Regions from separate parts of the Ignavigranum ruoffiae genome, predicted to be linked through region 1. Evidence: predicted binding sites of a transcription regulator. Region 1 holds the regulator's gene; the other holds the start of a gene.
What was found. The regulator Rex, encoded in region 1, represses fermentation and respiration genes when NADH is low (regulators of the CRP and FNR family bind a similar motif). The targets are predictions, from matches to a motif close to TTGTGAANTANTTCACAA.
Positions count from the first base shown of each region.

Region 1 (16,406 bases):
ACTCTCTCAAGCGCTTGAATTTCCTTTGTTGGCCTTAATAGTTTCTGGTGGGCACACCGAATTAGTTTATATGGCTGATGATGGCGATTTTCAAGTTGTCGGCGAGACCCAAGACGATGCCGTAGGTGAAGCCTATGACAAGGTGGGGCGGATTTTGGATTTGCCCTATCCAGCAGGAAAGTATTTAGATCAATTGGCCCACCAAGGTCAGGACACCTATGCGATTCCACGAGCCATGCTTCAAGAGGATAATCTTGATTTCTCATTTTCGGGCATGAAATCGGCAGTGATGAACCTAGTGCATAATGCACAGCAACGTGGGGAAAAGATTGACACAGCCAACTTGGCCTGCTCTTTTCAACAAGCGGCGGTTGAAATCTTAGTGGACAAATCAATGCGGGCTCTGGATCGTTACCCACAAGTTCGTCAATTCATATTGGCGGGCGGAGTCGCTGCTAATTCAGCCTTGCGTCAACAACTTGCTCAGACTTTAGCCCAGAAGCATCCTGACTTAACCCTGCTCATTCCTGATTTTAGTCTCTGCGGCGATAATGCCGCAATGATCGGAGCAGCAGCCTATAGCTTGTATCAACAAGGCAGATTTGTTGAATTGGATTTGAACGCTCAACCTGGCTTAGATCTATAGGCTGGTTAAACTTAAGTAAAATATGGCTGAGTCATAATCCTAGCGGTATATTTAACTCGCTGAATCAGACTGAAATCATTCGTTGATCGTTATTCTTGATGGCAAAGAAATTTTAAAAAACCGAATATTACCCAATGGAAGTCAAGCATGAATAGCTGACTTTCAGAATAGGACCCTCTAGAGATTACTTGGCGAACAATTACCAAGTTGTAATGCTCGTGGGTCCTTTTTGCTGGGTAAATATTCGGTTTATTGTGATTAACCAGGAATCTGGATAGTAAATCAATCAAGAAGATCTCTACCCTTTATTGATTAAGGATTAAAGTTCATGCTCTTCTTTAAAGGCTTCGAGGTTCAGGGCAGCTTCTTCCCAAGCTTGCACAGCTTGGTCAATGGCAGCTTGGACTCGCAGTTGTTCTTTATGTTGTTGAGCTAAGGCTTGACTATCGTTAGCCTGTGCCAACTCAGCCATCTTGGCTTCAATTTGTTCTAATTCAAGCTCGAGTGCTTCATTGCTTTGCCAGCTATCTTCGACTTGTTTCTCTAATTTGCGTAATTGTTGGCGGAGTAACTTGGAATCTTCATAACTACGCTGGTTTTGACTCATCGGTGCAGTTTTCGTCTGCATTAAATCTTCTTGATTAGCCTCTTGGGCGGCAGCAATTTGTAAGAGTTCAGCTTTTTTGGCTTGGTAATAATCGTAGTCACCCAAGTAGAGGTCCGCGCCTTCTGGGTGAATTTCTAGGACCTTGCTAGCAATCCGATTGATAAAATAGCGGTCATGGGAGACAAAGAGCAAGCTACCATCATAGTTGATTAAAGCATCTTCCAAGACTTCTTTGCTATCGATATCTAAGTGATTGGTCGGTTCGTCCAATAAGAGGGTATTATCATGGTTGGTGGCTAATAAGGCTAAACTTAGACGCGCCTTCTCCCCTCCGGAAAGTAAACCGACTTTCTTTTCTACCGTTTCCCCTGAGAATAAGAAGGAACCTAAAATCGAGCGGATTTGCCATTCATCGGTTAAGTCATGAGCCTGCCACAAGGTTTCCAATACGGTGAGATTAGGGTCGAGCTGGTTGACATTTTGGTCATAATAGCCTATTTGCACGTTGCTGCCCAGGCGTATATCACCCGCTAGGGCAGGTATTTGTCCCAAGATCGTCTTTAACAAGGTGGTTTTACCGACGCCGTTAGGACCGACAATGGCAATGGCTTCTTGACGTCCTAATTCTAGGTTAAGGTGGCGGGCTAAGGGAGCCTCACTCGCCGAATAACCGATGGCTAGATTATTGACATCAATGACTCGCTGGCCACTTTCTTTGGCAGCTGAGAATTGAATTCTTGGCGCTTGTTGATCTTGTAAGGGTTTTTCAATTCGTTCCATCTTTTCGAGGCGTTTGCGCCGACTTTGAGCACGCTTGGTGGTCGATGCCCGGGTGATATTTTTTTGGATAAAATCTTCTAATTTGGCGATTTCTTCTTGTTGCTTATCATAGGCTTGTTGTTCTTGTTGTTGGCGTAAGGCTTTTTCTTTTAAATAATAATCATAATTTCCCGCATAGGTATGGAGGGTTTTATGACGTAATTCAATGACTTGCTGAGCCACTTTATTCAGGAAGTAGCGGTCATGGGAGACCAGTAACAAGGCTCCCCGATAAGACATCAAATAATTCTCTAGCCAAGCTAAGGTCTCCATATCCAAATGGTTGGTAGGTTCATCTAAGATGAGCAAGTCATAATCCGTCAATAAAGTCCGGGCCAAAGCTAGACGAGTTTTCTGGCCACCGGACAAGGAATTAACCGGTCTTTGATAGTCTTCTTCATAGAATATAAAACCATGTAAGACTGTACGGATATCAGATTCAATCGCGTAGACATTATTTTGAATCATCTGTTCTTGGATCTGATCATAGTGGGCTAAAGTCTGCTGATATTCTGGACTGTGGGTTCGGTCAGCTAAATCAGCCAGTTGATTCGCCAGTGTTTCGGCCTCGTCTCTTAAAGCTAACCGGTCTTTGAAGACTGTCATCATCTCATCCCAAATGGTCCGATTAGAATTGATCGCCACATGTTGTTCCAAATAGCCAATCCGTAAATTCTTAGCGGTGGTAATCTCACCTTCTGAGAGGGGTTCTTGTCCCATAATCTGTTCAATTAATGTAGACTTACCTGTTCCATTACGACCGACCAAGGCCACCCGGTCGCCACTTTGAATATTAAAATTTACCTGCTCATATAAGGTCACATCAGCGAAACGACGTGCCACATTATTCGCTTGCAATAGAATCATGATTTTCTCCTACTTCCCAATGGTTGTCGCCTCATTATAGCATGAGCGATTTAAGCTCGCAAAAAAGCTTAGAGCCTTTATATTTCTCGGTCAAAAAGCTTCAATAGCTAATATGTTAAAAGCGAACGACTTTGGGAAGAATTCACAAACTTAGGGAGCAACTGTCGCAATCCAAGAAATTATCTGCTATACTATGGAAGTTAAAAGGATAATAGAGATTGGAGTGTCGCAAATGCAACAGAACATACCGAGAGCTACCGCATTGCGTCTACCTATTTATCGTCGTTATTTACAGTATTTGCATGATGCAGATATTGATCGAGTATCATCCACAGAATTAAGTGCGGCGGTTAAAGTAGATAGTGCGACCATTCGGCGTGATTTTTCATACTTTGGTGCTTTAGGTAAACGAGGCTATGGTTATGATGTGGAATACTTGTTACAGTTTTTCACGAAGATTCTGAGTCAAGACCGCTTGACCAATGTCGGCCTGATTGGCGTGGGGAATCTAGGTCACGCTTTATTGAATTATAATTTTAGGAAGAGTTCTAATATTCGGATTGGTGCGGCCTTTGATGTTCGTGAGGAGATTGTCGGAACGATTCAATCTGGGGTACCGGTGTATTCGATGGATGATATTGAATATCAAATGGAACAACAACAACTTGATGTGATGATTATAACCGTTCCGGAGGAGTCCGCTCATGATGTGGTTGATCGCTTGATTAAAAGTGGCATCAAAGGAATTCTGAATTTTACTCCTTTGCGCTTTGAAGTTCCAGCCGGTGTTCATGTGCAGAATGTGGACTTAACCAATGAGTTGCAAACCTTAATCTATTTTATCGAAAGTGATTTATCTCAATAATGGTAACCGACGGGCTTAGGCCCGTTTTTTTATTTATTTAGAGGTTATGGCTTGCAATCTTGACCTAATTAGACTATTATAGAAGCATAGATTTAGCACTCAATGTCAAAGAGTGCTAAAGAAAAATTATCAATCATTGGAGGTTATTGTAAATGTTAAAACCCTTAGGAAAACGTGTAATCATTAAAGTGGCTGAAACAGAAGAAACCACAGCTAGCGGCTTCGTCCTACCTTCTTCTTCTAAAGAAAAAGAACAATATGGCGAAGTAATTGCCGTTGGTCCAGAAGTAGAAGCTGAAGACGGGGTTAAAGTAGGGGACCAAGTTTACTTTAAATCTTATGCTGGATCAGAAATTGAATACCAAGAAGAAAAATATTTAATCGCAGAATTAAAAGATTTACTTGCTGTGATTGACTAATCAAACAGATTATCAACAGAATACTGAATTAAAGGAGAGATTTATACATGGCAAAAGAATTGAAATTCTCAGAAGATGCACGCGCAGCCTTACTACGTGGGGTTGATATCTTAGCTGATACCGTCAAGACAACCATTGGACCTAAGGGTAGAAACGTGGTCCTTGATCAACAATTTGGTTCACCCATGATTACTAATGATGGGGTGACTATTGCCCGTGAAATTGAATTAGAAGATCGTTTTGAAAATATGGGAGCTCAATTGGTTCAAGAAGTAGCTTCTAAAACTAACGATGTTGCTGGGGACGGAACTACTACTGCGACCTTGCTGACACAAGCCATTGTCCGTGAAGGGATGAAGAATGTTACCTCTGGCGCAAATCCAGTGGGAATCCGTCGTGGTATTGAAAAAGCGACCCAAGTAGCTGTCGAAGCTTTAAGCAAGGCTTCTAAGAAAGTAGAATCTAAAGAAGCGATTGCTCAAGTCGCTGCCATCTCTTCTGGTGACCAAAAGATTGGTGAATTGATTGCCGATGCGATGGAAAAAGTAGGTCAAGATGGGGTTATTACCATTGAAGAATCTCAAACCATTGAAACAGAATTATCAGTGGTTGAAGGAATGCAATTTGACCGCGGCTACCTATCTCAATATATGGTCACTGATAATGAAAAAATGGTGGCTGATTTAGAAAATCCACTGATCTTCATTACCGACCGCAAAATTAACAATATCCAAGACATCTTGCCATTATTAGAGAACGTGATGCAACAATCTCGTCCACTCTTAATTATTGCTGAAGATGTTGAAGGGGAAGCTCTACCAACCTTAGTGTTGAACAAATTACGTGGTACACTTAATGTAGTTGCCGTGAAAGCTCCTGGTTTTGGGGACCGTCGTAAAGCGATGTTAGAAGATATTGCCATCTTAACGGGTGCTACAGTAATTTCTGAAGAACTTGGTTTCGAATTGAAAGATGCAACTGTAGAACATCTAGGTTCTGCTTCTAAAGTCAATGTAACCAAAGATAATACCACGATTGTTGAAGGTGGCGGTCAATCCGAACAAATTCAACAACGTATTGATCTCATTCGCGCTCAAACTGCAGAAACCAGTTCAGAGTATGACCGTGAGAAATTGCAAGAACGTCTAGCGAAATTAGCCGGCGGGGTGGCTGTGGTTAAAGTCGGGGCAGCTACCGAAACTGAACAAAAAGAACGTAAGCTTCGCATTGAAGATGCTTTAAATGCAACTCGCGCCGCCGTTGAAGAAGGTATTGTTGCCGGTGGAGGTACCGCGCTAGTCAATGCCCAAAAAGAAGTAGAAGCGCTAGAAGCCGAAGGCGATGAAGCAACGGGTATTAAGATTGTTGCTCGTGCTTTAGAAGAACCTGTCCGTCAAATTGCAACCAATGCCGGTCAAGATGGTTCTGTAGTAGTCAATGAAGTTAAGAAAGCCGAAGCTGGGGTAGGTTATAATGCTGCCGACGATCGTTATGAAGATATGATTGCCGCTGGTATTGTTGACCCAACTAAAGTAGCCCGAACTGCTTTACAAAATGCAGCCTCTGTGGCCGCATTACTTCTAACTACCGAAGCTGTAGTAGCGGATATCCCTTCAGATAAACCTGAAATGCCAATGAACCCTGGTATGGGTATGATGTAATAAAATAAATAAGTATTATCTTGATGATTTAAGCAAGATAGACACTTAGTGCCAAAGACTAAGCAGATTGATTCTGTTTAGTCTTTTTTTTTGCGAGCAAAAGTAAGAACGGATAGCAAGTTTCTATCCGAGAAAATTTGCAGAAGACTAAATTAAAAGGCACGTTTTATCACGATGGGCCGTGCTAGATTATTTTGGAGTAAGACGCCTTTACATAAAATTTACAAAGTTAATAAAACTTTTTGAAAATTTACAATAGATTTACGTTTATTTAATATTTGTTTTGTATACTCTTTGTGTAAACAAAAAAGAAATAAAGGTCAAACAAAGAAAAAATACAGAATTTGGCCGACGGAGGGTTAGCTTGGCAAAGATAAGTATTGAACATTTGTATAAAGATTATAGTGATGCGGTACGAGCGGTAACAGATTTTAATTTAGAAATTGAAGATCAAGAATTTATCGTCTTGGTCGGTCCTTCTGGTTGTGGGAAGTCAACCACTTTACGGATGATTGCCGGCCTAGAAGATATTACGGCGGGAACCATTACCATGGATGGCCAAGTTCAAAATAATCTCCATCCAAAAGATCGTGATATTGCGATGGTCTTCCAGAATTATGCCCTCTATCCTCACATGACTGTCCGTGAGAATATGGCTTTTGGTTTAAAAATGAAAAAGATTAAAAACGAGACTATTCATCAACGGGTTAAAGAAGTTGCTGAAATTATCGGGTTGACTGATTTACTTGATCGTCTACCGAAAGAACTCTCAGGGGGTCAACGTCAGCGGGTCGCTTTAGGTCGAGCGATTGTACGCCAGCCCAAAGTCTTCTTAATGGATGAACCGCTCTCTAACTTAGACGCTAAATTACGGGGGCAAACCCGAGCTGAAATTATTCAGTTAACCCGTAAATTAGGAATTACCACCGTCTATGTAACCCACGATCAAGTTGAAGCGATGACCATGGCGGATCGGATTGTGATTATGAATCAAGGTTTCATTCAACAGGTGGGCACGCCTCGTCAGGTGTATTTACATCCCAATAATTTATTTGTAGCTGGATTTATGGGATCGCCGGCGATGAATTTCATTCCGTTGACAGTCTGCGCCGAAGGATTGGTCAAAGATGACCAAGTCCTAGCCATTGATCATGACCTATTGGATGCATTGATTGAGGTGGGATATCTTAATAAGGAGATTATTTTGGGAGTACGACCAGAGAATATTCTCTTAGCAGACCAGGCAGCTCCAAGCGATCAAGCCAATAAATTTAAGATCGAGGTCGATTTAGCTGAGATGTTAGGCAGTGAAACCTTAATTCACTTCCATTTATTAGATCAGCCGCTGATTTGTAAATTATTTACCATGGATCCTTTCCAAGCGGGTCAACAGCTAGAATTATGTTTTGATCGCCAGTATATCCATTTCTTTGATCCGCAGAGCCAAGAGCGAATTGAACTTCATCGAAATACAGATTCGCAATTAACAGAGGAAGGGAGCATGAGTGATGCAACGTGAGAAGAATCAATGGCTGTCACTAGGTAATTTGCTCCCTAAGCAAAAAGTAGAAAGTAGCCAGACCCCAGATCCGAATTTCAAGCCCCATCGTCGCAGCTTTAAACAAGTATGGCGTAAGTATCGCGTCTTTTATTTGATGCTCTTGCCTGCTTTGATTTTCTTCTTGGTGTTCTCGTATTGGCCAATGACCGGGATTCTAATCGCTTTTCGAAAGTTTACCTTTACCTCAGGGATGTATGGGAAAGATTGGGTCGGTCTAAAATATTTCCAAGCCTTCTTCAAGAATCGGGAAGCTTGGATGTATGTCCGTAACACTTTAGTGATTTCAGCCATCAAACTGTTTATCTATTTACCTTTCCCGATTGCTTTAGCTTTAATTTTCAATGAAACGCGTCGACCTAAATTAAGAAGCTTCTACCAAAGCATTTCTTATTTGCCTTATTTTATTTCATGGGTCGTGGTCATTGGGATTTTGAATCGCTTATTCGCGCCCAATACAGGTTTGATTAATCTAGCACTGAAGGCCCTCAAGATTAATGATGGTTCTACTTTCTGGATGATGGAGAATGCCTTCTTCTATCCCGCAGTCTTCTTCTCCTATCTATGGAAGAATATCGGTTGGGATTCCATTATTTATTTCGCTGCAATCATGGGCATTTCCCCTTCGCTTTATGAAGCGGCGGCCATCGATGGGGCGAGTCGGTGGAAACAAACATTGAATATTACTCTACCAAGTATCCGCGGTACGATTATGATTCTCTTTATTCTGTCTTTAGGGGGAATCTTAACCGCCGGCTTCGATCAAATTTATCTGATGCAGAATCCGGGGAACTTTACCGTTTCGGAAACAATTGATACCTATATCGTTAAGACAGGTTTAGAGCAGGCCAAATATGGACCTGCTGCAGCAGTAGGTTTAATGCAGGGTGTGGTTGGATTGGTCTTGACCCTGATAGTTAATAAACTTGCTGATAAATATGGAGACAATGCCGTATGGTAAATCTCAATCAATTAATAAGGAGTGGAAACATGTCAATCAAACAAATATTGAAGAAAAGTTTTATGGTTTTAACAGCTATGACGAGTATGGCAAGTGGAAGTAGTGTAGTAGGTCAAGCGGAAGAACAATCAGATGCTTTTATTGCCGATCGTGAAATTACTGGCCTGATCTTCCAATCAGCGGGAGATGCTGGAGTTGATACGATGTCACCAGAAATCGCCGAATATATTAAACAAAGAACTGGAATTACCTTGAAATTAGAGACAGTCACTTCTGAGGATTCAACCCAAGCTTTAGCAGCGGGTCTTGCTGCCGGTGACATGCCTGATTTTATCGCTTTCTATTTGAATCATTCTGGTCGTCCTGAGTTTCCTTTACTCTTACAAGCAGCTAATGAAGGCATGTTCCATGATATCGCTCCCTATTTAAAAGAAAGTAAGACTTACAGCAAATATTTTGAAGAAGGTTATTTACCTCGTGACACTAAAGAGAACATTATGATGCGGGAAGATCAAGATGGGGCGACCTATCTGGTCCATATGGCCATTGATCAAAATCCTGCTGACCCTGGTACCAAACAAATTGGTGGACCTTATATTCGCCGTGATATCGCTGAGCAATTAGGTATTAATCCCCAAGAAATTAATACTACCGAACAATTGAAAGATTTATTAATTAAAATCAAAGAGGGCGACTTCAAAGATGATAATGGGAGTCCAGTGGTACCTTTAGGACCTACTGTATGGGGCGGTTCTGAACGTCCGTTCATCTACAATGACTTAGTTTGGGAAGGTGCTGGTGGTGAGAAGTTCTGGAAAGATGGCGACCAAGTTAAGCATGAATCAATGACTGACTATGCTGAAAAGCGAGTAGCCTATGTCCGTAATTTATTAGCTGAAGGCTTGATGCATCCAGAATTCTACACGATGGAAGAAACACGGGCAGCAGAAGGGGTCATGAATGGATCCTTTGCGATTACTTCGGATATCCATTCATATCGTCCTGAAATTGGCGATTTGAAATACGTTCCCTTAGGCCCAATTAACCGAGTGGATGGTAGCAATCATATGGTGATGTCCTATAAATCTGGCTATGCTGGCTGGGCAGTCCCTGCCACGACTGAAAATCCTGAAGAGGTCGTTAAATTCGCTGATTGGTTGGCTGGACCTGAAGGTAAGTTGCTTTATTTCTATGGACTTGAAGGTAAACATTATGAATTAGGAGAAGATGGGAAACCAATTCCAAATGCAGATTTAGTCAAATTACAAGATGAGAATCCTGAAGAAGCAAGTAAAGAAGGCTTCCGTGGTGTCCGTGCTTTCTGGGGTGAACACTTAGCCTTCACTGATATGAATAATCTAGAACAATTTGGTGAAGCTGCTTGGGGTGATAAGGTTCGCGAAGCAGAATCTGGTAACAATGCCGCCCAAGAAATTATTAAACTTTACGATTATGATAAACGTTATGAGGAGAAAGAAGTCATCGATGGCCTGTATGCCCGTGCCTACCTCAACGAGTTTGAAGGTGAAGAAGGGGACTTGAATGCAGCCTTGGATGCTTGGGAAGAAAGTGTCGTCAAAGCCTACTATGCCAACTCAGACGAAGAAGCTCAAGCAATTCTGGATGCTGCGCGTCAAGACTTATTAGATGCTGGCATTGAAGACTATTGTCAATTCTTACAAGAGAAAGAAAAGAATGGAGACGTTATATTCTATTAAGCAAAGTAAATTTTTGCGACGGCGAGGCTAGCGCAAGCTAGTCTCGACTTATTTAGGAGGAAATCCATGTCAGAAACAATGAAAACCAGCAAATGGACCCGATTCTTATTCCATTTGATTTTATTGGTTCTATGTTTATTAATTATTTTACCTTTTTTACATATTTTAGCTTTGGCCTTTAATTCGGGTAAAGATGCGGCTGTGGGCGGAATTTGGTTCTGGCCTCGAGCTTGGTCCTTTGAGAACTTCGCCGAAGTATTCAAGCAAGATAATTTGTTAACCGGACTAGGAATCTCAATTTTCAGGACGGTGGTCGGCACGGTCATTGGTGTGTTTCTGATGGCTATGTGTGCTTGGGCTTTGACAATTCCTGGTCTACCCTTTTCCAGTCAGATTACCTTCTTTATCTTCTTTACCATGCTCTTTTCGGGTGGAACAGTACCTTACTATCTGGTCTTAAGCGAACTAGGTCTAACAAATTCGATCTGGGTCTATATTCTACCAAGTCTATATTCCGTGACTAATATTCTCTTATTGAGATCATCGTTCAAGCAACTGCCCATGTCGATCATGGAGGCAGCGCGGATTGATGGGATGGGAGAATTTAAGATCTTTACCAATATTGTCTTGCCGATGTCCAAACCCACTGTGGCGACGGTCGCCTTATTTACCGCGGTAGGCCATTGGAACGATTGGTTCTCTGGTTCTTTCTATGTACGAAAAGCAGAATTGAAACCACTTGCTACCATCTTACAAGAGATGCTGACCCGCCAAGCGAGCTTAGCCGATGTCTTATTGAAAGCTGGCTCCAGTTCAGCCGCCTATCAACAATTAGATGCAATTGAAATTACCGGCCAATCCTTGCAAATGGCAACAATTATTGTCGTCATTCTACCGATTATTGTTATGTATCCCTTTATTCAAAAATATTTCGTCCAAGGGATTACGATTGGTTCGGTGAAAGAATAGCATCTAATATGAAACGATTCTAAGGAAGGGATGATATAATGGAATTACGTTATCGGCCGGATGGAAGCTTTCGGATTATACAATTTACCGATACGCATATTGGCAATATGCCATTTCATGAAGACGATCATAAAACATTTCAATTGATTGAAGCGGCTCAGAAAGCCTTTGATGTGGATTTAATTATGCATACGGGCGATGTGATTTGGTCCGAGGGCGTTAAGGATGCAGACCAGGTCTTTGTCCAAACGCTAGAATATTTTGACCGCTTCAAGAAACCAATGGCTTTGACCTTTGGCAATCATGATAGTGAGGAAATCATTACTCGGTCAGACTTGCGCCAGCTATTCAGTGATACGGTCGAATGTGTTGCCGATAAACATCATAGTTATCTGAAAGACGACCGCGAATCCTATGTATTGGAGATTAAAGCGGCTGATAGTGAAGAAGTGGTGAATGCGCTATTTGTCTTAGATTCAGGAGCTCAGGCGCCCTTGGATATTGGTATCTATGATTGGATTCTGCCAGAACAAGTAGATTGGTTCCGTCAAACCAGCCAGGGCTACCGGCATGGGGATGGGGTTCGTCGCCATTTAGTCTTCCAACATATTCCACTTCCAGAATACTGGCAAGCAGCCGAACATATTATTTCTGGTTTACATTTGGAGACGAATGAGGCGATTTCGGCTCCTCATATCAATACTGGATTATTCGCCAATATGGTCTTGCATGGCGAAATTTGGGGCATGTTTGTCGGCCATGATCACGATAATAATTTCGACGCCCTCTATCAAGATCTTCATTTGGTGTATGGGAATGTATCAGGCTATCAGACTTACGGTGAATTGGAACGGGGAGTGCGTTTGATTGAGCTGAACCAACACAATCATTCCATTAAAACATATACGGTAACGGTCAATGATTTCCAAAGCTAAAGCCTTTAATGCCGATTACCGCCATTTAGTCTGGCCGCTCATGGTTGAGCAACTTTTTATGATTCTGATTGGCAATGTGAATGTCCTTATTTTTTCTTATTATTCGGATCAAGTTGTTGCCGCCATTGGTCTCGCTGAACAAGTGATTGTCATTGGGACGATGTTTATGGGAATTGTGGGCCTCGGCTCTACGATTCTCTTTCTGCAAAATGCTGCCGATGACCGACTGGCTTATTTCCAAGGAGTAGCCCGACAGACACTGATGTTAAATTTGGCGCTCGGCTTAATCATTATTATCATTACCAGTCTATGGGGTCCAGTCATTATGGGCTGGATGCAGACCCCTTGGGAAATTCGTCCGTTCTCGGTCAGCTATTTACGAGTGATTGCTTGTAGTTTAATCTTCCAAGCCTTGTCAGGGGCGGTTAGCGCCATTCTCCGTTCTTATGGTCTAGCAAAGATGGCCATGCGCTTGTCGGTCGCCTATACTTTATTAACTATTTCAGGCAATGTCTTGGTAATCTTCCTGCCACTAGCTAATTTACAGCAGCGCATACTGGCTATCGGCCTGATGACCATTGTTAGCCGCGCTATCGGGGCCGGGATTTCTTTGAAATTTCTGCAGCAACACTTGCCCCAAGTCTGGCAGGGACTTTGGGATCATTTTCGCTTTAATCGGCAAATTAGTCAGCAGATCTTGGTCTTAGGCATTCCCTCAGGAATGGAAAATGTCTCTTATAATTTCTCCCAAACAATTATTACCGCGCTAATTTCATCACTGGGAACGATTCAGGTTAGTGCACGAATTTACTGTCAGACTATTACCGCTGTCGTCTTTGCCTTAGCGGTTGCCGTAGGCCAAGCCAGTCAAGTGGTGATTGGTCGCTTGCATCGACAAGATAAAATTCCTGAACTCCTTCAATTTGGTTGGCAGAATACCTTGTTAGCCATGGTTGGGGGCATGGGGATTAATCTACTGATTGCCTTGATGGGGAGTCAATTGTTGATGATCTTTACTGACGATCCTCAGATTATCCAAATTGGCCAGATTCTACTATGGCTGAATGTACTCTATGATCCAGGCCGGGTAGGAAATGAAGTGATGATCGCCAATTTAAATGTGATGGGTCAGGTACGCTATCCGGTAATTTTAGCCATTCTGGTAACCTATCTGTTCACGGTACCGGCGGTCTTTCTCATTACACGAATGACAACTTTTGGTTTACCGGCCATTTGGGTTATTTTTATCATTGATGAAGTATTTCGTTTAAGTCTGTTTGTTCGGCGTTGGCGCCAGGCAGATTGGCTCAATTAAGGATGAAGAAGGGGAAAGCAATGTCAGAGCATCGTCGCTTATTTAGTAAATTCTTACAAATCATCTACCAAGTCCTAGTAGGGCAATGGATCTATATTTTGGTCTTTATGTCAGCGGGGGGAGTCTTATCCAGTCTATCAGCTTTCATTACCGTCTTTGAATTTTATCATTTGACTCAGGACTCGATAGGGATTTCACGCTTTAAAGTAGGAGATTTTGTTCGGAAATCCGCTCTTAAAAATTTGAGAAGCTATCTTATCCCTAGTCTGATTTGGTCACTGGTGTTGGGTATTTTGACCTGCAATCTTTTATTTTTATCGCGCGGTCATTGGCTAGGTTTGGCGATCTTCCTGATCAATTTATTCCTATGGGCTCTTGTGATAGCCATGGGGATCGCTTTCGCATATTTAAGCGCCCATTATCCAAAGACTTCAACCAAAGAAAGAGTACAGAATGCTTGGGCTTATGTCTTGGCTTATTTGGCCGAATGGTTGCTGACCACCGTCTTGTTGCTGGCTTCCCTGTTGGCATGTTGGCAAGGGATTCCTGCTTTATTCTACTTGTTGGGTCTAGGTTGGCTGATTAAAGGCTATCAATATTTAATGAAACAATTATCTTCTGGCCACCATTTTGGTCGTTGGCGTGAATATTGGCGTCGTGAAGATATCTAAGAAATCAATGATTGGAGGGATTAGCAATGAATAAAGACCAGCGACATGCAGAAATTAATCAATTAGTCGGCCAAGCTGGGAAAATGTCAGTAAACGATCTAGCCGACATTTTGGCGGTAACCCCAGAAACTATCCGCCGAGATTTAGATGAATTAGAAAGTAATCAATTGATTACACGTATTCATGGGGCAGCCATTCCTTATGCACCTGAAGAAGTGGAAATGATGTTTACCAAGAAGATGGCAGTGAATAAGAAGGCTAAGCAACGGGTTGCCCAAGCTTGTTGTAATCTGATTCGATCTGGGGATACGATTGCCGTAGATATTGGCACGTCTACTCTGTTCATCGGCGAATTGATTAGCGGTTTAGAAGATATTACGGTGATTACCAATTCTTTAGCTGCTGCTCAAAGCTTCAATAATGCTATTGAAGATGGGCGAATGACAGGGCAGGTCATTGTCTTACCGGGATTTACTAATCCGGCTCAGGCCTCGATAAAAGGTAGTTATACGGTCGATTTTCTAAAGAAATTTCATGTCGATAAAGCGTTTATTTCTTGTGGCGGCTTATTACAAGATGCGGTCTATGATTTTGATATGGAAGAATCTCTAGTTTCTAAGACGATGATCGATTGTTGTGATCAAGCAATTTTGTTAGTTGATAAAAGTAAGTTAGGAGTCCGTACGCTCTTTGAAGTCACCCCTTTAGCAGCTATTGATTTAGTGGTTTGTGATGGTCCTGCCCCTGAAACTTGGCAGGCCCCCCTACCAGAATGGCTAGAAGTATAAGGAGAGAAGCATGAATAAAGAAGCATTCACTGAATTAAGTCCGCAGATTCTCTTTCAGCAAGCATTTAAAGTAAGTTACCAGGCTCATCAGAGTCATTTGAGTTATCGTTTTAATGTGCCGGCTAATTGTGCAATCTTAAAGATTTATTTTGAGTATGACCCTTTATGGGAGAAGAATCCAAAGACAATGCGTCGTGCCTTAGATTTAGCGGGCTTATATCAGGATAAAGTTGAGGAAAATGCAGGCTTCCGAAATTTAATCACTGTTTCTCTCAATGATCCGGAAAATTTCCGGGGGGCGCACCATTACTTTAATACCCAACAAGAAATGATTCTGAGTGCGAGTGAAGCATCTTTGGGTTTCATTGCCGGTGAGATCCAGGCTGGACAATGGGAGCTTATTTTATCTTGTCACGGCATCTTTTCAGATGAAATTCAGGCCACCTTGAAGATTGAAGCTTGGCTGAGCAAGCCAGCAGAGCCATTTCTCTGTCCTTTTGCTCAGGCTCGGCCTGATCTCAAAGTTAAAGACCGGCCCTTTATCGGTAGTCAAGATCTCGTGGATTATCGACTTGAACTCCATGCCCATACCATCCATAGTGATGCCCAGCAATCGACGCAGGAATTATTGCAGGCAGCGGACCAACTATCACTCGATTGGTTAGCCATCACCGACCATAATACAATCAGTGCTTTGCAGGAAGCTGAGAAATTACCGCAAGATAGCTACCGGGTTAAATTACTGGCTGGTATGGAGCTGACGACTTTCTATGGTCATTTCTTAATCTACGGTCCGCAAGCTAAGGTATGTCGGGATTGGACCCGGGTGACTTGGGATAACTTTAATCATTATTTGCAAACCTTGGTTGAGGAAGGGCTGATGGTCACGATTGCTCATCCATTTGACGTGGGCAATCCTTATTGTACCGGCTGCCGTTTCGACTATCCGCTCGCAGATTATCGCTATGTGGATAATATTGAAGTTTGGAATGAAGCCAATCCAGTTGGCCGGGCAAAGAACGAGCAAGCCTATCAACATTGGCTACAACTGCTTAAAGCAGGCCTTGAAATTAATGCAACCGCTGGTCGTGATTGGCATCGAAGCGATCCAACTGACCAAGTGGCCATAACGCATGTGATGGCTCCTAAAGAAGCTCAAGCCGCACAGATTCTGCAGGCATTATCATTGGGTCGTTCTTACATCAGTCTGCAGCCAGAGCTAAGCTTTACGGTCAACCAACACTATCAGCTTGGCGATCGGGTGCCGCAGATTTTTGATCAATGGCAGGTAGATATAGCCTTATACGATTTACCTGAACAAGCTCAGCGGATAGAACTCTGGAGCGAAGATCAATGTTTGCTTACCGAATCGATAGCGGGTTCAAACGGTTATCACGGCCAGTTCACTTTACCAATGGCAGACCACCGACTCTTACGCTTAGAAGTCTTAGATTCAGCTAACCAACTGCTACTCTTTACCAATCCGATTTACCGTTAATTGTATTTATCAATAGTAAATATAGCCCTTCCTCGCCAGTGTTTAACTTGGGGGAAGGGTTTTTTCTAGGTCTGGCTGAGGCTTCATGCTATCATACAAGAGTATTTAT
Region 1 covers NZ_CP096206.2:1,739,013-1,755,418, reverse strand. The annotation lists gene tsaD (tRNA (adenosine(37)-N6)-threonylcarbamoyltransferase complex transferase subunit TsaD) at 1-646, shown strand, start outside; gene M0R79_RS08255 (ABC-F family ATP-binding cassette domain-containing protein) at 966-2,939, opposite strand; gene M0R79_RS08250 (redox-sensing transcriptional repressor Rex) at 3,172-3,804, shown strand; gene M0R79_RS08245 (co-chaperone GroES) at 3,957-4,223, shown strand; gene groL (chaperonin GroEL) at 4,271-5,884, shown strand; gene M0R79_RS08235 (ABC transporter ATP-binding protein) at 6,249-7,403, shown strand; gene M0R79_RS08230 (ABC transporter permease) at 7,393-8,403, shown strand; gene M0R79_RS08225 (extracellular solute-binding protein) at 8,433-10,121, shown strand; gene M0R79_RS08220 (carbohydrate ABC transporter permease) at 10,188-11,090, shown strand; gene M0R79_RS08215 (metallophosphoesterase family protein) at 11,129-12,025, shown strand; gene M0R79_RS08210 (MATE family efflux transporter) at 12,009-13,340, shown strand; gene M0R79_RS08205 (hypothetical protein) at 13,361-14,011, shown strand; gene M0R79_RS08200 (DeoR/GlpR family DNA-binding transcription regulator) at 14,038-14,799, shown strand; gene M0R79_RS08195 (CehA/McbA family metallohydrolase) at 14,810-16,297, shown strand.

Region 2 (16,406 bases), 880 kb from region 1:
TGACCAAAATTTGGATTCACAGATGAGCGAACTGGGCAATCCAGCTGAGCCTATTTATCAATTAAGTTCGGCAGGTCTGGATCAAATTGAGTTTATGATTGCAACGAATCCGGGGGAAGAAGAGAAAGCCCTAGTCAAGGTGGCCTCCGGTGGGGAATTATCTCGTTTTATGTTGGCCTTGAAAGTGGTCTTCAGCCGCTCTAATTCGTCGATGGTGATGGTGTTTGACGAGATTGATACGGGTGTCAGTGGTCGAGTAGCAGATGTGATTGCGCAAAAGATGTATCAAGTGGGACGGTCGCATCAAGTACTAGCAATTACTCACTTAGCTCAAGTCGCTGCGGTCAGTGATCATCAGTTGTTGATTGAAAAGAAAGTTGAACAAGGAAGAACTTATACCAAGGTAAGTCACTTAACTGAGTCCGAGCGATTACAAGTGATTGGTCAAATATTAGCCGGTCACCATGTCGATCAACAGACTATCGAGGTGGTACGATCGATGATGAGTGTGTTAAGAAGGAATGAATAAGGATGTGAGCATGATTTCAAGTTATCAGATACCGGTGGTGGTTTTAGCTGGACCAACGGGAGTGGGCAAGACCGCCTTTAGCCTTAAAATAGCCCATCATTTCAATGGTGAAGTTATTAATGCGGATAGTATGCAATTTTATCGTGGTCTGGATATTGGAACTGGGAAAATCATGCCTACTGAAATGGATCAAGTTCCTCATCATCTGTTGGATATTTTGGAACCAGATCAATCCTTCGACGTAAGTGCTTTTGTTGAGCAAGCCCATCAAAAAATAATCGAAATCTCAGCACGTCAGCGCCTACCTATTATTGTGGGCGGGAGTGGGCTCTATATTGAGGCTCTCCTATATCCCTTAGAGTTAGGCCGGCCAGGTTCCAATCAGCCTGAAATACGGCAAGCATTAGAACAAGAATTAGAAAAAGTAGGACCCAGCGCGTTTTGGCAACGACTCAATGAGATTGATCCCCAAGCCGCTAAGAAAATCCCTCAAGCAAACACTCGACGAATGATTCGGGCGATGGAAGTGATTCGTAGTACCGGTCAACTCTTCTCCGATCAAAGGGGCCACCAACAATATCAAGCTCGCTATCAGCATTGTTTAATCGTCCTCGATCGACCGCGAGCCGAATTATATGAGCGCATTAATCACCGCGTCTTACAAATGATCGACCAAGGTTTAGCAGAAGAAGTCGCTCGTCTAATTAGCTTGAGTCAAGGGAGTTCCTGGCAATCATTACAAGGGATAGGCTATAAAGAATGGCTTCCTTTTTTTAACCATGAGAAATCGCAAGAAGAAATTATTCAAGATATTCAACAACATTCAAGACGTTATGCTAAACGTCAATTGACTTGGTTCCGCAATCGATTCAAAGATAAACATTGGTTAGAAATTGATGATGAGCAAAAAGCTTTAGATAACATGCTAACAATCATCCAGAATGACTTAGAAAAAGGTGATGAAAGTGGCAGATAAGTATTATAATAATGAAATAAAACAAGAAAAGGTATTGTTAGTTGGTGTGCAAACACCACAATGGACGGATTTCGAATTTGAAAATTTGATGCAAGAAATGGAAGCCCTAGTCAATACAGCTGGGGCCTTTTTAGACCGTCGAATGATGCAAAAGTTGGCCAAAGAAGACGGCAAGACCCTGTTGGGAAAAGGTAAAGTTAGCGAGATTCAAAAAATCATTGAACATAGAAACATTGATTTAGTAGTAAGCTTAAACCCGCTAAAACCAGTGGTTCACCGTAATTTGGAGGAAGCTTGGGGTTGTCGAGTCATTGATCGGATTCAACTCATTCTTGATATCTTTGCTTTACGAGCGAAGAGTCGGGCGGGGAAATTACAAGTTGAACTCGCCCAATATCAGTACCTATTACCGCGAATTATTGGCCAAGGATTGGAACTCTCACGTCTAGGTGGGGGTATTGGCACACGAGGTCCGGGGGAAACTAAATTAGAGTCGGATCGACGTTATTTGAGAGCGCGGATGCGGAAGATCGAAAAGGATCTCAGTACCATCGAAGCGCATCGAGAGCGGACGCGATTGAAGCGACAGCAAGGTAATGAATTTAATATTGGTTTAGTCGGTTATACTAATGCTGGAAAGTCGACTATCTTGACGAAGCTTACCCAAAGTGATACTTTGGTCCAAGACAAATTATTTGCTACCTTGGATCCATTGACTCGGTCTTTTGCGATTCGAGGCTTTGAGAATTTTACTTTGACGGACACTGTCGGATTTATCGAAGAGTTGCCGACCAAACTAATTCACGCCTTTAAGTCTACATTAGAAGAAATAAGTGATGTCGATTTATTATTACACGTCATTGATGCTGGACATCCTGCCCGTTTTCTTCATGAACAAACCGTTCTTTCACTCTTAAAGGATCTAAAGATGGATCAAATTCCTCAATTAGTGGTTTATAATAAAATAGATACGCTAAATGAACCTTTTCAGCCTAGTTTATTTCCTAATGTTCAAATTTCAGCTTATCGGGAAGAAAGTATTGAATTGTTGAAAGAGGAGATCTGGCAGACTTGCAAGTCTATCGCCCAACCTTATCGTATTCTGATTCCAGCTGATCAGGCCCAAAAGATTTACGAATATAAGCAAAATAGTATTGTCGAATCAATTGATTTTGATCAAGTTAAACAAAATTATATCGTGACAGGTTTCAAAAAATAACAATGAATGGAGGAAGCGCTAATGATTACGATGAAAGATTTTATAGCAGAGAATAATCCAATTTTGCGACAAGAGGCTGAAGCTGTTGAGTTTCCTTTAAGCGCAGACCTCTTGAAACTTTGTGAAGAGATGCGGACTTTTTTGATTAATAGCCAAGATGAGGAAATGGCTGAGAAATATCATCTTCGAGCTGGTGTGGGTTTAGCAGCACCTCAATTGGGTGTCAGTAAACAAATTTTTGCTATCTATTTGACTGAATATGACTCAGAAACCGATGAAGAAACTGTGATTATGGATCAAATTTTAATTAATCCTAAAATCAAATCCCATGCGGTTCAACAAATTGCGATCCGGGAAGGGGAAGGGTGCTTGTCTGTCCCTCGTGACGTTCCTGGTCTAGTCCCGCGTCCTAAACGGGTTCGGATTGAATACCAAGACTTGGATGGACAGAAACACGAATTAAAATTACGAGATTTCCAAGCGATTGTGGTTCAACATGAGATTGATCATTTGAAAGGAATCATGTTCTACGACCACATTAATCCTAAAAATCCATGGGATAGTCAAGGAATCGAACTTTTATAAAAGCCTGGCTGGGCTTTTATTTTTTTGTCTTAAATAATATATCAATCACAAATTATGATGTTGACAATTTTGCTGTGAAACAACGATGTGCTGAACTTAATGAACTGATTAGTTAATGAAGATAGTTTATGAACTGAAGTTAGCCAGAAGTGAATTGCTATTTCCTACCGTAGTGTAAAGAAATTTATTGATAATTTGATTAAATTATTAGTTTAAATTATTTTTCTATAAGAAATATTTAGAATGAATTCGAAGCATACAATGTTATAATTTTGTAAGAAAATAGTTGTGTCAGTCTGAAAATATTTTCGGGGATCGGCTTTTTTTTGGGAATCCATGTTCGTTGTTTCACAAGTCATTCTGAATTTTTTTAGTAGAGAGGATTTTTGCCATGCAAAATTTTGAATCAATCTTACGAGGGAATTTTTCGATTCGCAAGTTTAAGACCGGCGTTGCTTCGGTTTTATTATCTACGAGTATGCTTGACTTATCACATCAGGTCGTGACGGCTTCAGCTCAAGAAGTGGTAGATGACACGGTAAACACCCAAGTTCTTCAAGGAATAGGGGGACAATCAGAGGGAGATGTCGATACTGCCTTGTCAGGAGAAGTTGTCAATTATCAAATTAACAGTGATCAAAGCTCAAATCCTTCATCTGAAGAGCCTACTAATGGGATGACTCAAGGTCAGTCTGGTTGTGAATTAGATAAGCAAACTTGTAGTACCGAACGTAGTAAAATTGAAGTTTCTAATGACGTAGATATGAATACGAAGATTATCTTTAATGAAAAGAGTTTTGACCATGTCAATAAGGTAAAGAATGAGGATAATCCAGCTCATGATCATACTAATCCTGATTATGCTAAATTCTATGGTCCGGGTGATCTTGAATTCAATTATTGGAATTCCAACAAGTATGCCAATACTTACACTGAGCATTATCGCGTTAACTTCGGCACCGAACATGAGATTCTGGACGGAATCCTTTCAATTACTTTGCCTTACACCGATGTTCCTTTGAAAGATCTTTATGAGCAAGGCTTATTAAAATTATCTAACGCCTCTGAATGGTTAGTTACCCGTCTCTATCGCAATGAATCCCTATATGATCGGATTATTGATACGGTTCCTGAAGTATCATTTGACAAGAATACACTGCTTTTCAAGCTAGGAAATCTTGATCCGCGCACAGCTTTATCCATACAAGTGGAACGGATTTTTGCGAATGAAGCTCAATATGATGAATTGATTGCCAAAAAAGGAACAGAAGCTTCTGCAAATGCCTCCGGAAAATATAATTTCACTAATATTGACCTACCAACACCAGTAGAAAAAACCAGCTGGGAAAATTATGAAGGAGACTTAGCTAGCATAGGATATGATGCAGAAACCGTTCAGGTAGGAGATCAATTCGATTTCGTAGAAAATGTAACCCGTCCAGGTTTTGATGGGACTAAAAATGGCTATATTTCTCAAAAGAAAACAACTTATCGAATTATGTCTATTACTGAAAAAGTTGACCAAGATGGCAAACCGGTCTTAGATGAAGAAGGCAATAAAATATATTGCTACAATATTGAACGCACGGTTGAATTTCTGAAAGACTTCACCTTGCAAGCTGAATCAGTCATTGATACCACCCTTAAAGATTATTCAAATAATGGCTATTTAGAAAAAGTCTTTAATGATAACAATCATGGTCATGCAAAAGTGGATCAGAATAATGATGGCATTTCAGACAATATTGGTCTTTATGGCCCGGGCAATGTAGAAGTTCAACATTGGCAAGATGGACCAAATGAAGCGACGCAGAAACAATTCTGGCGTTTCGTCTTCGCTAACGATTATTCAGTAGCTAATGGAAAATTAACACTGACTTTACCTTATGAAATATCTAAAGAATCCATTCAAGATGTCAGTCATTGGTTAACTTCAAGATATTATCCAGCTGTTGAAGGAGCCGTATATTCAAATGTTAACTCCTTACTAAAAATTAATCTCTTAGATCGAATTACCGTCGAAGGTAAGGTGGTTACTTTGGATCTAAGTGATTTAGTCCTTCCTTCACGAACAGCTTTCGCCCTTCAAATTGCCAAAGTGTTTGAAAGTCCACAAGATTTCTCGAATAACTTACAGAAAGCTCAAATGAAATTTGAAGGACAATGGTATTTCAATAATATCGATCTTCCTCATGAAGAAGATATTGTAAAAAACAGCTGTCCTGAATGTAAGATAGAATTACCTGAAAAGCCAAAACCAGAAGTTCCAACGCCAGAAGTGCCGGAAACCGAAGATCCTGAGGTAGAACAACCAACGCCAGAAGTGCCGGAAACCGAAGATCCCGAGGTAGAACAACCAACGCCAGAAGTGCCAGAGACTGAAGTTCCAGAGCTAGAACAACCCGCACCTGAAGCTCCTGGATCAGTTGAACAACCACAGGCAGTTCAAGAAGCGGGCGTTTTGCCAGCAACGGGTGAAGCAAAGCAAAATCTTGTCTGGTTTGGTGCAAGTGCCACAATTCTAGCGGGCTTAGGATTACTTAATTATCAAACCGATAAAAAGAAAACACGTTAATTTTAAATAGTAGCACCCAAAATTTTATCAGCCAGAGTGAGTGAATTGCTTACTCTGGTTTTTTATATGAGAAAGGAAACTTTTCCTTCGTGAACTTTTAACTAACTCGCTTCTTAACATAAAATGAAAACCCGAATCACTGAACACCATCTAGAGGCTTCAGTGATTCAGGTTAGTACTGCCCAGAAAAAGGGAAAGTTAACAAATGAATATAAATTAGCAAGTCAGTTGATAAAAGTCTTAGACGAGGAGCTATTTAAGATCGACGTATTTTAAGTTATATCTTCCAATGGCATCGGGTTTCATATTCATTAGATTGTCTTTCTGAACAAAGATTGACTCGTTATAGTAAATCGGAATGACCGGCATATCTTCCATCATGATTGCTTCAGCTTCTTTAAGTATTTCGGTACGTTTAGCAGGGTCAAGTTCCAAGCGAGCTTGATTTAATTTTTCTTTAAAATCATTATTCTCCCAACCGGTTGAATTATTTGGGGTATCAGCTGTTTTGTACATTTCTAGAAATGAAGCAGCGTCATTATAGTCACCCGACCAACCCATGCGACCGATTTGGTAATCAAGCGTATCAATCTTATCCAAGTAGACCTGCCATTCAGTGTTATCAATTTCTGTTTGAATACCGAGTTCTTGTTTCCAAGTTTCTTGAATAAATTGAGCGATGGCTGAATGGGCTTCAGAAGTATTAATGGAAATTTTTAAATTTAATTCTTCAGGACTTTTCATGCCTAATTCTTCTAGCCCTTTGTTGAGATATTCTTTAGCCTGTTTGAAATCAGCATCTTTAAGATATTGACGATCTTCTTCAAATCCTGGAATCGTTGCAGGAACTAAGCCGAGGGCTGGTTGATTATTTCCGTAAGTGATATTTTCGATGAGCGCTTGACGGTTAATGGCAAGTGCCAGGGCTTTACGAATATTTACGTTGGCAATCACTGGGTCAGTAGTATTGAGTTTGTACCAGTAAATTCCTGAGAAAGCTTTTTTGTTAAGAATACCTTGGTCTTTAAAAATAGGAACAGAATCTAAAGAAATACTGCCATAAGGGGCTCCTAAGAAATCGATCGAACCTGCTTGAAACTCAGAGGAGGCCGTGGCTTCGGATTCGATGATTTTAACATTGACTTGATCTAAGTGAACTTGATCTTTATCCCAATAAGTCGATGATTTTTCTAGAGTATAATCGCTTTGGTGATTCCATTGGCTTAAGACAAAGGGGCCATTAGTAACATAATCTGGACCTGCTTCTAAAGCCCAGTCAGGATTAGCTTCCACTACTTTTTGATTGACGGGTGCGAAAGCATAATGATTGATTAATTCAAGGAAGTAAGCCACCGGACTATTTAAAGTTACCTCAAGCGTATTATCGTCTAAGGCTTTAATAGCAACGTTTTCGACTTTTCCTTGACCAGTGTTGAATGCTTCAGCCCCTTGAATGTCGTAATACAAGTTAGCTCGCGGCGAAGCAGTATCAGGGTTTAGCATGCGTTTCCAAGCAAATTCAAAGTCACGCGCTGTCACTGGATCGCCATTTGACCATTGGGCTTCTTTTCTTAAGTGAAAGACATAGACCAGACCGTCTTCTGAAATTTCCCAAGATTCGGCCACACCTGGAACAACTTCTTGATCGGGTGTGATCTCAGTAAGATTCTCGAAAACATTATCGATAATTGATCCCGAAGTCGTATCCGTCGACAAGCTTGGATCAATCGTCGGCGGTTCGGCACTGGTCGCTAAATTTAAGACCTTACCTTCAGCAAAGCTAGTCAGCGGAGAAAGTATCAGGCTAGTTAATAGTGCGATGAGGCTGATAATTTTACTAATTTTTTTCATGGCAGTTCCTTTCTATATTGCATGGTAAATTTCTGGAGTCAATTCTGCTAAGAGAGTTAAGACGAGTTCCTTGGCGGCCAAATAGTCTTGGTAAGCGACGTAGCCATAATGAGTGTGGGCATAACGGACCGGAATACCGACGACGATTGTTGGGATTCCTTTGCTGGCGATATGATAGACTTCCCCGTTGGTGCCTCCACCTTTACGGACAGAACGTTGGACAGGAATTTGATGTTTCTGGGCTAAATTTAAAGCATAGCCCTGAAAACCAGGGTGGGTAATCATCGAAACATCAAAATCTCGGAGCATGGGTCCCTTATTTAAGGCCGATTGGATTTTATAGTCGGGAGTAAAGGTATCATCCGCAGGACAGCCTTCGAAGACAATCGCTAAATCTGCATCTATTTGATTGGCAACGACTTGGGCCCCTCGAGCACCCACTTCTTCCTGTGTGGTCAAGACGGCTTCTACTTGAACTTTATGGGATTCATTTTTAGCTAAGAATGTTTTGTAAGTATCCAATAAGCAAGCGCAACCAATCCGACAATCGAATGCCTTACCTCTGAATAGTTTGCCCTCACGCATTGATTTAAATTGAACATCGGGAACGATCGGATCACCAATTTGGATGCCTAATTTTTGTGTTTCTTCTTTAGAAGATGTGCCCACATCAATCAAAATGTCATCCATCTGCAAGACTTGATGACGTTCTTTGGCCGATAGAAAGTGGGGTGGAATGGAAGCTGTTAATTCGGAGATTTTTTGACCGGTTTCTGTTCGAATGATGACTGGATGAGCGGGGACATTATGACTGACCCAGCCACCGACGGGAAGAAATTCAATCATGCCATTGGGTTGAATGGCCTGAACAATAAAACCTACTTCATCTAGATGGGCATCTAACAACACCTTGACTTTTGACGAGTTGTTTTTTTCTTCCTCTTTTGAGAAATATAGATTCCCCATTTTATCTTCTTGCACCTTAGCAATCGATTGTAGATAATTCTGGGCAATGCTAGCAACTTCATCCTCAAAACCTGAAACCCCGAAAGCATTGGACAGTTGTTCAATTAATTCGACCGACATCTCCTCACTCCTTGTTATCATTTTAATCTAATGATACTCATAATATTCTAATTGTCAAATCGTTTTCTAAGCAAAGAACTTGAGCAATAAAATCATTACACATATACTATAAATGATAAAAATAATAATGGGGGATAAGCATGAACACGTTTGAATTTCACGATATGACTTTAACTTTTTTGGAAGGGAACCAGACACTGATCGATGGGGGTAAATATTTTGGACCCGTGCCTCGCGTGGTTTGGGGGAGAAAGATGCCTTATGATGAGAAGAACCGGGTTTCTCAAACCGTAGACCCAATCTTGATTCAATACAAAGACCACAACATCTTGGTCGATGCGGGTCATGGGAATAGTAAATTGACAGCTAAACAAATTCGAAATGAAGAAATTTATTCGGAGAATTTTACCTTAGATAGCCTAAAGAAATTGGGACTTACAGGAGAAGATATTGATATCATCCTAGTGACCCATATGCATAATGACCATATCGGTGGCTTAAGTCGTAAAACAGAATCAGGAGATATTGTTAAGAATTATCCCAATGCCAAAATTTATATTAACGATATCGAGTGGAAGGAAGCGACGGAGCCAAATAAACGCACCCAAGGAACATATTTGAAAGATAATTGGCAACCTATTGAAGACCAAGTCATCTTATTTAATGACTCGATTAAAATAATGGAAAATATAGAAATGCATCACATGGGTGGCCATTCAAATGGTATCTCAAATATTATTCTGAGCCAGAATGATGAAAAAATGATTCATGTTTCTGATAATTTTATTACGCACTGGCATAATAACCCTCTATATGTCACTGGTATCGACGATTATCCGATGGATACCATTGCTGCAAAAGAGAAATGGTTAACCGAAGCCTTTGAAAAAGGCTATTATTTCTTCTTCTACCATGATCCTTATTATACAGTGATTCAGTATGAACCCGATGGCAAAACCATGCGCTATTCACAACGGCGAGAGAAAGAAGCGCTAGTGCCATGGGATGGGGAAGAGTAGGGGTCTCTTTTTAAATATTTTTTGCACAAGTATCTGCTGGCAAAGCCGCGGATACTTTTTTTCTTTTTTTTAAATTGATTGGAGCATCGAAGTTACTAAAATTTAAGTTAAAAAAATAGACTAGCCTATGCTAGTCCTTTCCATTCGTCTGTAGGGGGGTTAAAATTTTACGCCATATCAAATTAAATCAAGTTTTCATGAAAGCATTGTATTATCAAAGTTTATCGAGTACTTTGATACCTATTAAAAAGTTACTTATATTCCAGGAGGGATTCGAACCCCCGACCGTTCGCTTAGAAGGCGAATGCTCTATCCAGCTGAGCTACTGGAACAACAGACTGATAAATATAATTACTCACCAGACAATATTTATATATTAGCACAGAATCTACTGTTGAAGCAAGGATAATTTCTAGCTGTATCATAAAAAATTCTAGAGTTGTCAAACATATGTTACAAATATAGAAAACTTCTGATGCTGGCCGAGCATATCATTCAATCATCTTTTTCCTGGGGACGCTCAAGGAGGAAAACTATAACATAGAAATTTTTGATATTTTACAATTAATTCATCAACTTCCTCATATCTCTAAAGCAAGAAAAAATATTTCGATCTAATCTATGTTATAATGATTATAAACTAAAGATATGGAGGGATCGTTTTGTCGGCGTTAATCGAAGTCAATCAATTAAATATAAAGTCGAAAGAGAAACATATTATTCAAGATTTCTCGTTAGAATTACAATCAGGCGAGTTTGTGGCCATCACAGGACCTTCAGGTTCAGGAAAGAGTACTATTTTGAAGTTTTTGGCCCAACTCTTGGATCCTAATTTAAATTGTTCTGGCCAATACACTTTTGAAGGCAAAAAAGTTAACGACATGGACCCCATCGAATTAAGAAAACAAGTCTCATATTGTTTTCAGTCACCAAATTTGTTTGGTGAGAGCGTGCGCGATAATTTATCGTTTCCTTATGATATCCGTAATCAAGAATTTAATGAGGATAAAGCACGAGAGTTACTAGACAAGATGCAATTGCCAACTTCTTACTTAGATAAATCGATTCATGAATTATCAGGCGGAGAGAAGCAGCGAGTAGCTTTAATCCGTAATTTATTATTTGAACCTAAAGTTTTGTTGCTAGACGAAGTCACCAGTGCTTTAGATGTAAATACACGAGAGAAAATTTGGCAAGGCTTATCTCATTTACGTCAAGAGAAAGATATTGCCCTGGTCATGGTAAGTCACCATGAAAGTGAACAAGATCTTGCCGACCGTCGTCTTGAATTGTCAGCGACTAAAGAACTTGATAAGGAGGAAAAAGATAGTGAACAATAATTTACATGCGACACCATTATCTGTTGCTTTAAGTTTCGCTCTAGTTTTATTAACCCTGTTTGTTTCTTATCGTGAAAAGTTAAAATTAGAGAAAGATATTATTATCTCGGTTGTGCGAATGATTGTCCAACTGATTGTCATTGGTTTAATTTTGCAATGGATTTTTAGAGTGAATAATGTATGGCTTACCCTGATTATGGTATTGGTGATGATTGTCAACGCAGCTTGGAATGCCGGTAAACGGGGCAAAGGGATAGAAAATTCCTTTATCTATTCTTTAATTGCTATCAGTTTATCCTCTTTCATCGCTTTATCTGTTATGGTAGGGTCTGGCACTTTGGAATTTACCCCTGCCCAAATTATTCCAGTGAATGGGATGATCATCGGAACTACTATGCAGAAATGTGGCATGGTCTTTAATTATATGCGTCAAATCTTTAAGGATCGTCAACAACAAATTAATGAGATGTTGGCTCTGGGAGCGAATGCTAAGCAAGCCTCAAAAGAAGTTATTAAGATTGTGATTAATGATACCATGCAACCAACATTAGACAGTATTAAGACCACAGGTTTGGTAACTTTACCTGGCCTAATGGCCGGTCTAATGTTTGCCGGGGTAGATCCAGCGAAAGCAATCTTATATCAAATTGTGATTATGTTTATGATGCTATCTTCTACAGCTATTGGAGCTTACACTATCGCTTACCTGACCTATAGCTCTTTCTTTACCAAGCGCTTACAACTTAAAATGACTCGCTAATTTCATTCTTTATGTTTGACATCATAGACCGGCTTAGATAAGCTATGAAAGAAGAATAGCTTAAGCGGAGGGATACTATGATTTTTGATAAAATAAAAGAAATTATTGTCGATCAATTAGAAGTTGATGCGGATAAAATTACGATGGATACCAATTTCCAGAAAGACTTAGAAGCAGATAGCTTAGATGTCTTTCAAATTGTTAGTGAAATCGAGGACTCTTTGAATGTGGAAATTGATACGGATGAAGATTTAGCTACCGTGGCCGATCTTGTGCATTATATTGAACAACAATTGAATAAATAATTTAAATGGGATGGCGAGAGCCATCTTATTTTTTTGACTTTGTGCAGTAATGTTCACCTTGGATTTAACAGGGGAAGTCTGTACTAATACAAACAAACCGTTTTGTTATAGCAATTAATAATATTACAAAACTCATAAATAATTAAAACAAAACAGTTCTAATGTATTAGTTAACAACTGAGCAATATAGAACTTGATATCACACTGTTTATTTCTTGTCAAAGCGAATCAATCGTGGTAAATTATATATAATAATGATACAGAATTTTCCAACTGTTTCAATTGGCAAAATGATAAGGAGTGAATAAGTTATGGTAAACAAGCAGACTTTCGAACAATTGTTAGATCCAAATAACTTTAATTTTGAGACTGTTCAAGTATTAAATGAAGAAGGAAAAATTGTTAATGAAGATCTGATGCCGGAACTAACGGACGAAGAATTAGTAACTTTAATGGAAGACATGGTTTGGGAACGAGAATGGTACAATCGTACTAAAGCTTTTTCACGTCAAGGTCGTTTAGGTTTTGTGGGTCCAACTGAAGGACAAGAAGCTTCACAAATGGCAACAATTTCAGCTATGGAACCTCAAGACCGGATCTTACCTGGTTATCGCGACATTCCTCAGTTAGTAAAAAAAGGAATGCCTTATAAGAATGCATTTCTTTGGTCTAAAGGACATGTAGCTGGCTCAATGTATCCTGAAGATTTTCATGCTTATCCTCCACAAATTATTATCGGTGCTCAGTTTGTTCAAGCTGCTGGAGTTGGTTTAGGAATTAAGAAGAAGAAAGAAGACGCTGTTGTTATTACCTATACCGGTGACGGTGGATCTTCTCAAGGAGATACTTATGAAGGAATGAACTTTGCGGGAGCTTTCAAATCTCCGGTAATTTTTGTGATTCAAAATAATGGTTGGGCGATCTCAACGCCACGCGAACGTCAAACGGCTGCGCCAACGTTAGCTCAAAAAGCAGTCGCCGCTGGGATTCCTGGCATTCAAGTAGATGGGATGGATGCTTTAGCCATCTATGCAGTGACCAAAGCTGCACGTGCTTATGCCGCAGCAGGCAACGGTCCAGTACTCATTGAAACCTTAACCTATCGCTACGGTCCACATTCTCTATCCGGTGATGATCCAAAACGTTATCAACCTGAAGGGGTTCAAGAAACATGGCGTCAACGTGACCCGCTAAACCGTATGCGCATTTATTTAACTGAAAAAGGTCTCTGGTCTGAAGAAAAAGAAGAAGCCATTGTAAATCAAACTAAAGAGCTGGCCAAAGAAGCCATTAAAGAAGCAGATGCCACACCAAAACAAAAAGTTTCTGATTTCTTAAAGAATATGTTTGAAACACCAGATACCATTATTCAAGAACAAATTGAACATTTCGAAGCAAAGGAGCGTAATTAAGATGACTCAAATGACCATGATACAAGCTATCACTCAGGCTTTAGACCTTGAATTAGCTAAAGATGACAAGACATTAATCTTTGGCGAAGACGTTGGTAAGAACGGTGGAGTATTCCGTGCTACTGAAGGATTATTTGATAAATATGGGGAAGACCGAGTGATCGATACGCCACTTGCTGAGTCTGGAATTGGTGGTATGGCAATGGGCTTAGCTTTGGAAGGCTTCCGTCCTATTATGGAAATTCAATTCTTCGGTTTCGTCTTCGAAACACTGGATTCTATTGTGGGTCAAATGGCAAGAACACGCTATCGGATGGGTGGTAAACGAAATATGCCAGTGACCATTCGCTCACCATTTGGAGGTGGTGTAGCCACTCCAGAGATGCATGCCGATTCATTGGAAGGCTTAATTGCCCAATCACCCGGCATTAAAGTTGTCGTCCCTTCAAACCCATACGATGCCAAAGGATTATTAATTTCAGCCATTCGTGATAATGATCCGGTGGTTTTCTTAGAACATATGAAACTTTATCGTTCTTTCCGTGCCGAAGTGCCTGAAGAAGAATATACTGTACCGCTTGGCAAAGCTAATATTGTCCGCGAAGGAACCGATGTTTCAATTATTGCCTATGGCGCGATGGTTCAGGAAGCTGAGAAAGCGGCTGACGCCTTAGCAGAAGAAGGAATTTCAGCAGAGGTGGTTGATTTACGAACCGTTTATCCTTTAGATATTGAGACTTTAGTTCAAACCACTGAGAAAACAGGTCGGGTGGTGATGGTTCAAGAAGCTCAACGACAAGCTGGAGTTGGAGAAAAGGTAATTTCTGAAATTTCCCAACGCGCAGTCCTATCGCTTAAAGCTCCGATTGCTTTTGTGTCTGCACCAAATACGATTTATCCATTTGGTATGGCTGAAAAAGATTGGCTACCGAACGCTCAAGATATTATTGAAAAAGTTAAAGAAACGACAGATTTCTAGATTCGGATTTCGACACGTAAAGATATGAAAGGATGAAAATTAATGGCTTATAAATTTACCTTGCCAGAACTTGGCGAAGGCATCCATGAAGGCGAAGTTGTAGCATGGCATGTCCAAGAAGGTGACACGATTAAGGAAGATGATATCCTAGTTGAGATTCAAAATGATAAAGCCGTCGAAGAAATTCCTTCACCCGTTGAAGGTGTGATTCGGAAAATTCATGTCACTGAAGGGACTGTGGCCGTAGTCGGTGATGTTTTGGTAGAAATTGATGTGGAAGGGGAAGAAACATCAGTTGATGCTGTAGAAGAACAAGTTGAATCGACACCAGCCTCACCAGCTAAAGTTCCAGTGGCTGAAGCAGGGAATGGTTCTGCTCGCTTTGCTTTTGCAATGCCTGAATTGGGGGAAGGCATTCATGAAGGAGAAATTGCAGCTTGGAAAGTGAATGAAGGGGATCAAGTTAGTGAAGACCAAGTTTTATTAGAAATTCAAAATGATAAAGCTGTTGAAGAAATTCCTTCACCATTTACCGGAACGATTCTAAAGATTAATTTCGCTGAGGGGGATGTCGCTAAAGTCGGTGACAGCCTGTTTGAATTCGAATCAGATTCCTATGAAGGAAGTGCAGAACAGATCACGAGCGAAAGCTCAGTGGCAGAACAAACCGAAGCGCCAGTTGAAAAAGTTACTGAAACAGCTGCAGCCAAGTCAACACCTGCTGGTCATGTTCTAGCCATGCCTTCCGTTCGCAAGTTGGCTCGGGAGAAAGGCATTGATATCAATACTGTCACACCAACAGGAAAAGGTGGCCGGGTCACAGCAGAAGATATCAATAATTATGGTTCAGCTAAGAAACCTGCTCAAGGAAAAGTGGCTCCTCGGGTGCCTCGGGTTGATCAAGAAAACTTACAAAGTGGAAGTCAAGCTCAAGAAACAGCCAAGAAACATTCACCAGCAGTGAATGAAGAACGTGTGACTCGTGTGCCAATGACACCTATGCGTAAAGCTATTTCTAAAGCGATGGTAAATTCGGCAACGACCATTCCATCCGTATCTCACTTTGATGAAATTGAAGTGAGCAAGCTATGGGATCATCGCAAGAAATTTAAGACAGTGGCAGCTGAACGTGATATTAAATTAACATTCTTACCATATGTCGTGAAAGCTCTCATCGTGGCTGCTAAGAAATATCCGATCATCAATGCCAGTCTCGATGAAGCTAGCAATGAACTCATTATGAAAGACTACTTCAATATTGGTATTGCTACCGATACTGAAGCTGGGTTATTTGTACCTGTGATTAAGGACGCAGATCGTAAATCAATCTTCGAAATCGCTCAAGAAATCTCTGAACTCGCTCAGAAAGCCCATGAAGGAAAACTTGCTGCGGCTGACATGCGCGATGGCAGTGTATCGATCTCTAATCTAGGATCAGCTGGCGGTAAATGGTTTACACCAATCATTAACCATCCTGAAGTCTTTATCTTAGGGTTTGGTTCGATTGTCCAACAACCAATTGTTAATGAAGAAGGAGAACTTGCAGTTGGTCGTGTTGTTAAGCTTTCCTTAACCTTTGACCATCGTGTAATGGATGGTGCGACAGCTCAGAATGCCATGAACGAGATTAAGAAATATTTAGCCGACCCAGAATTGCTATTAATGGAAGGATAAGGTGAATAAATAATGGTAGTTGGAGATTTTGCCGTAGAACTAGATACAGTAGTGATTGGTTCTGGACCTGGGGGATATGTAGCTGCGATTCGAGCT
Region 2 covers NZ_CP096206.2:672,898-689,303, forward strand. The annotation lists gene recN (DNA repair protein RecN) at 1-529, shown strand, start outside; gene miaA (tRNA (adenosine(37)-N6)-dimethylallyltransferase MiaA) at 540-1,505, shown strand; gene hflX (GTPase HflX) at 1,495-2,724, shown strand; gene def (peptide deformylase) at 2,746-3,309, shown strand; gene M0R79_RS03245 (YSIRK-type signal peptide-containing protein) at 3,701-5,884, shown strand; gene M0R79_RS03250 (peptide ABC transporter substrate-binding protein) at 6,137-7,735, opposite strand; gene M0R79_RS03255 (M42 family metallopeptidase) at 7,748-8,821, opposite strand; gene M0R79_RS03260 (MBL fold metallo-hydrolase) at 8,962-9,840, shown strand; tRNA gene M0R79_RS03265 (tRNA-Arg) at 10,099-10,172, opposite strand; gene M0R79_RS03270 (ABC transporter ATP-binding protein) at 10,503-11,180, shown strand; gene M0R79_RS03275 (ABC transporter permease) at 11,170-11,940, shown strand; gene M0R79_RS03280 (acyl carrier protein) at 12,018-12,245, shown strand; gene pdhA (pyruvate dehydrogenase (acetyl-transferring) E1 component subunit alpha) at 12,557-13,657, shown strand; gene M0R79_RS03290 (alpha-ketoacid dehydrogenase subunit beta) at 13,659-14,636, shown strand; gene M0R79_RS03295 (2-oxo acid dehydrogenase subunit E2) at 14,679-16,310, shown strand; gene lpdA (dihydrolipoyl dehydrogenase) at 16,323-16,406, shown strand, end outside.
Region 2: a site for Rex is predicted at 12,405-12,422, ahead of pdhA (pyruvate dehydrogenase (acetyl-transferring) E1 component subunit alpha). Genes of this name have one in related genera too.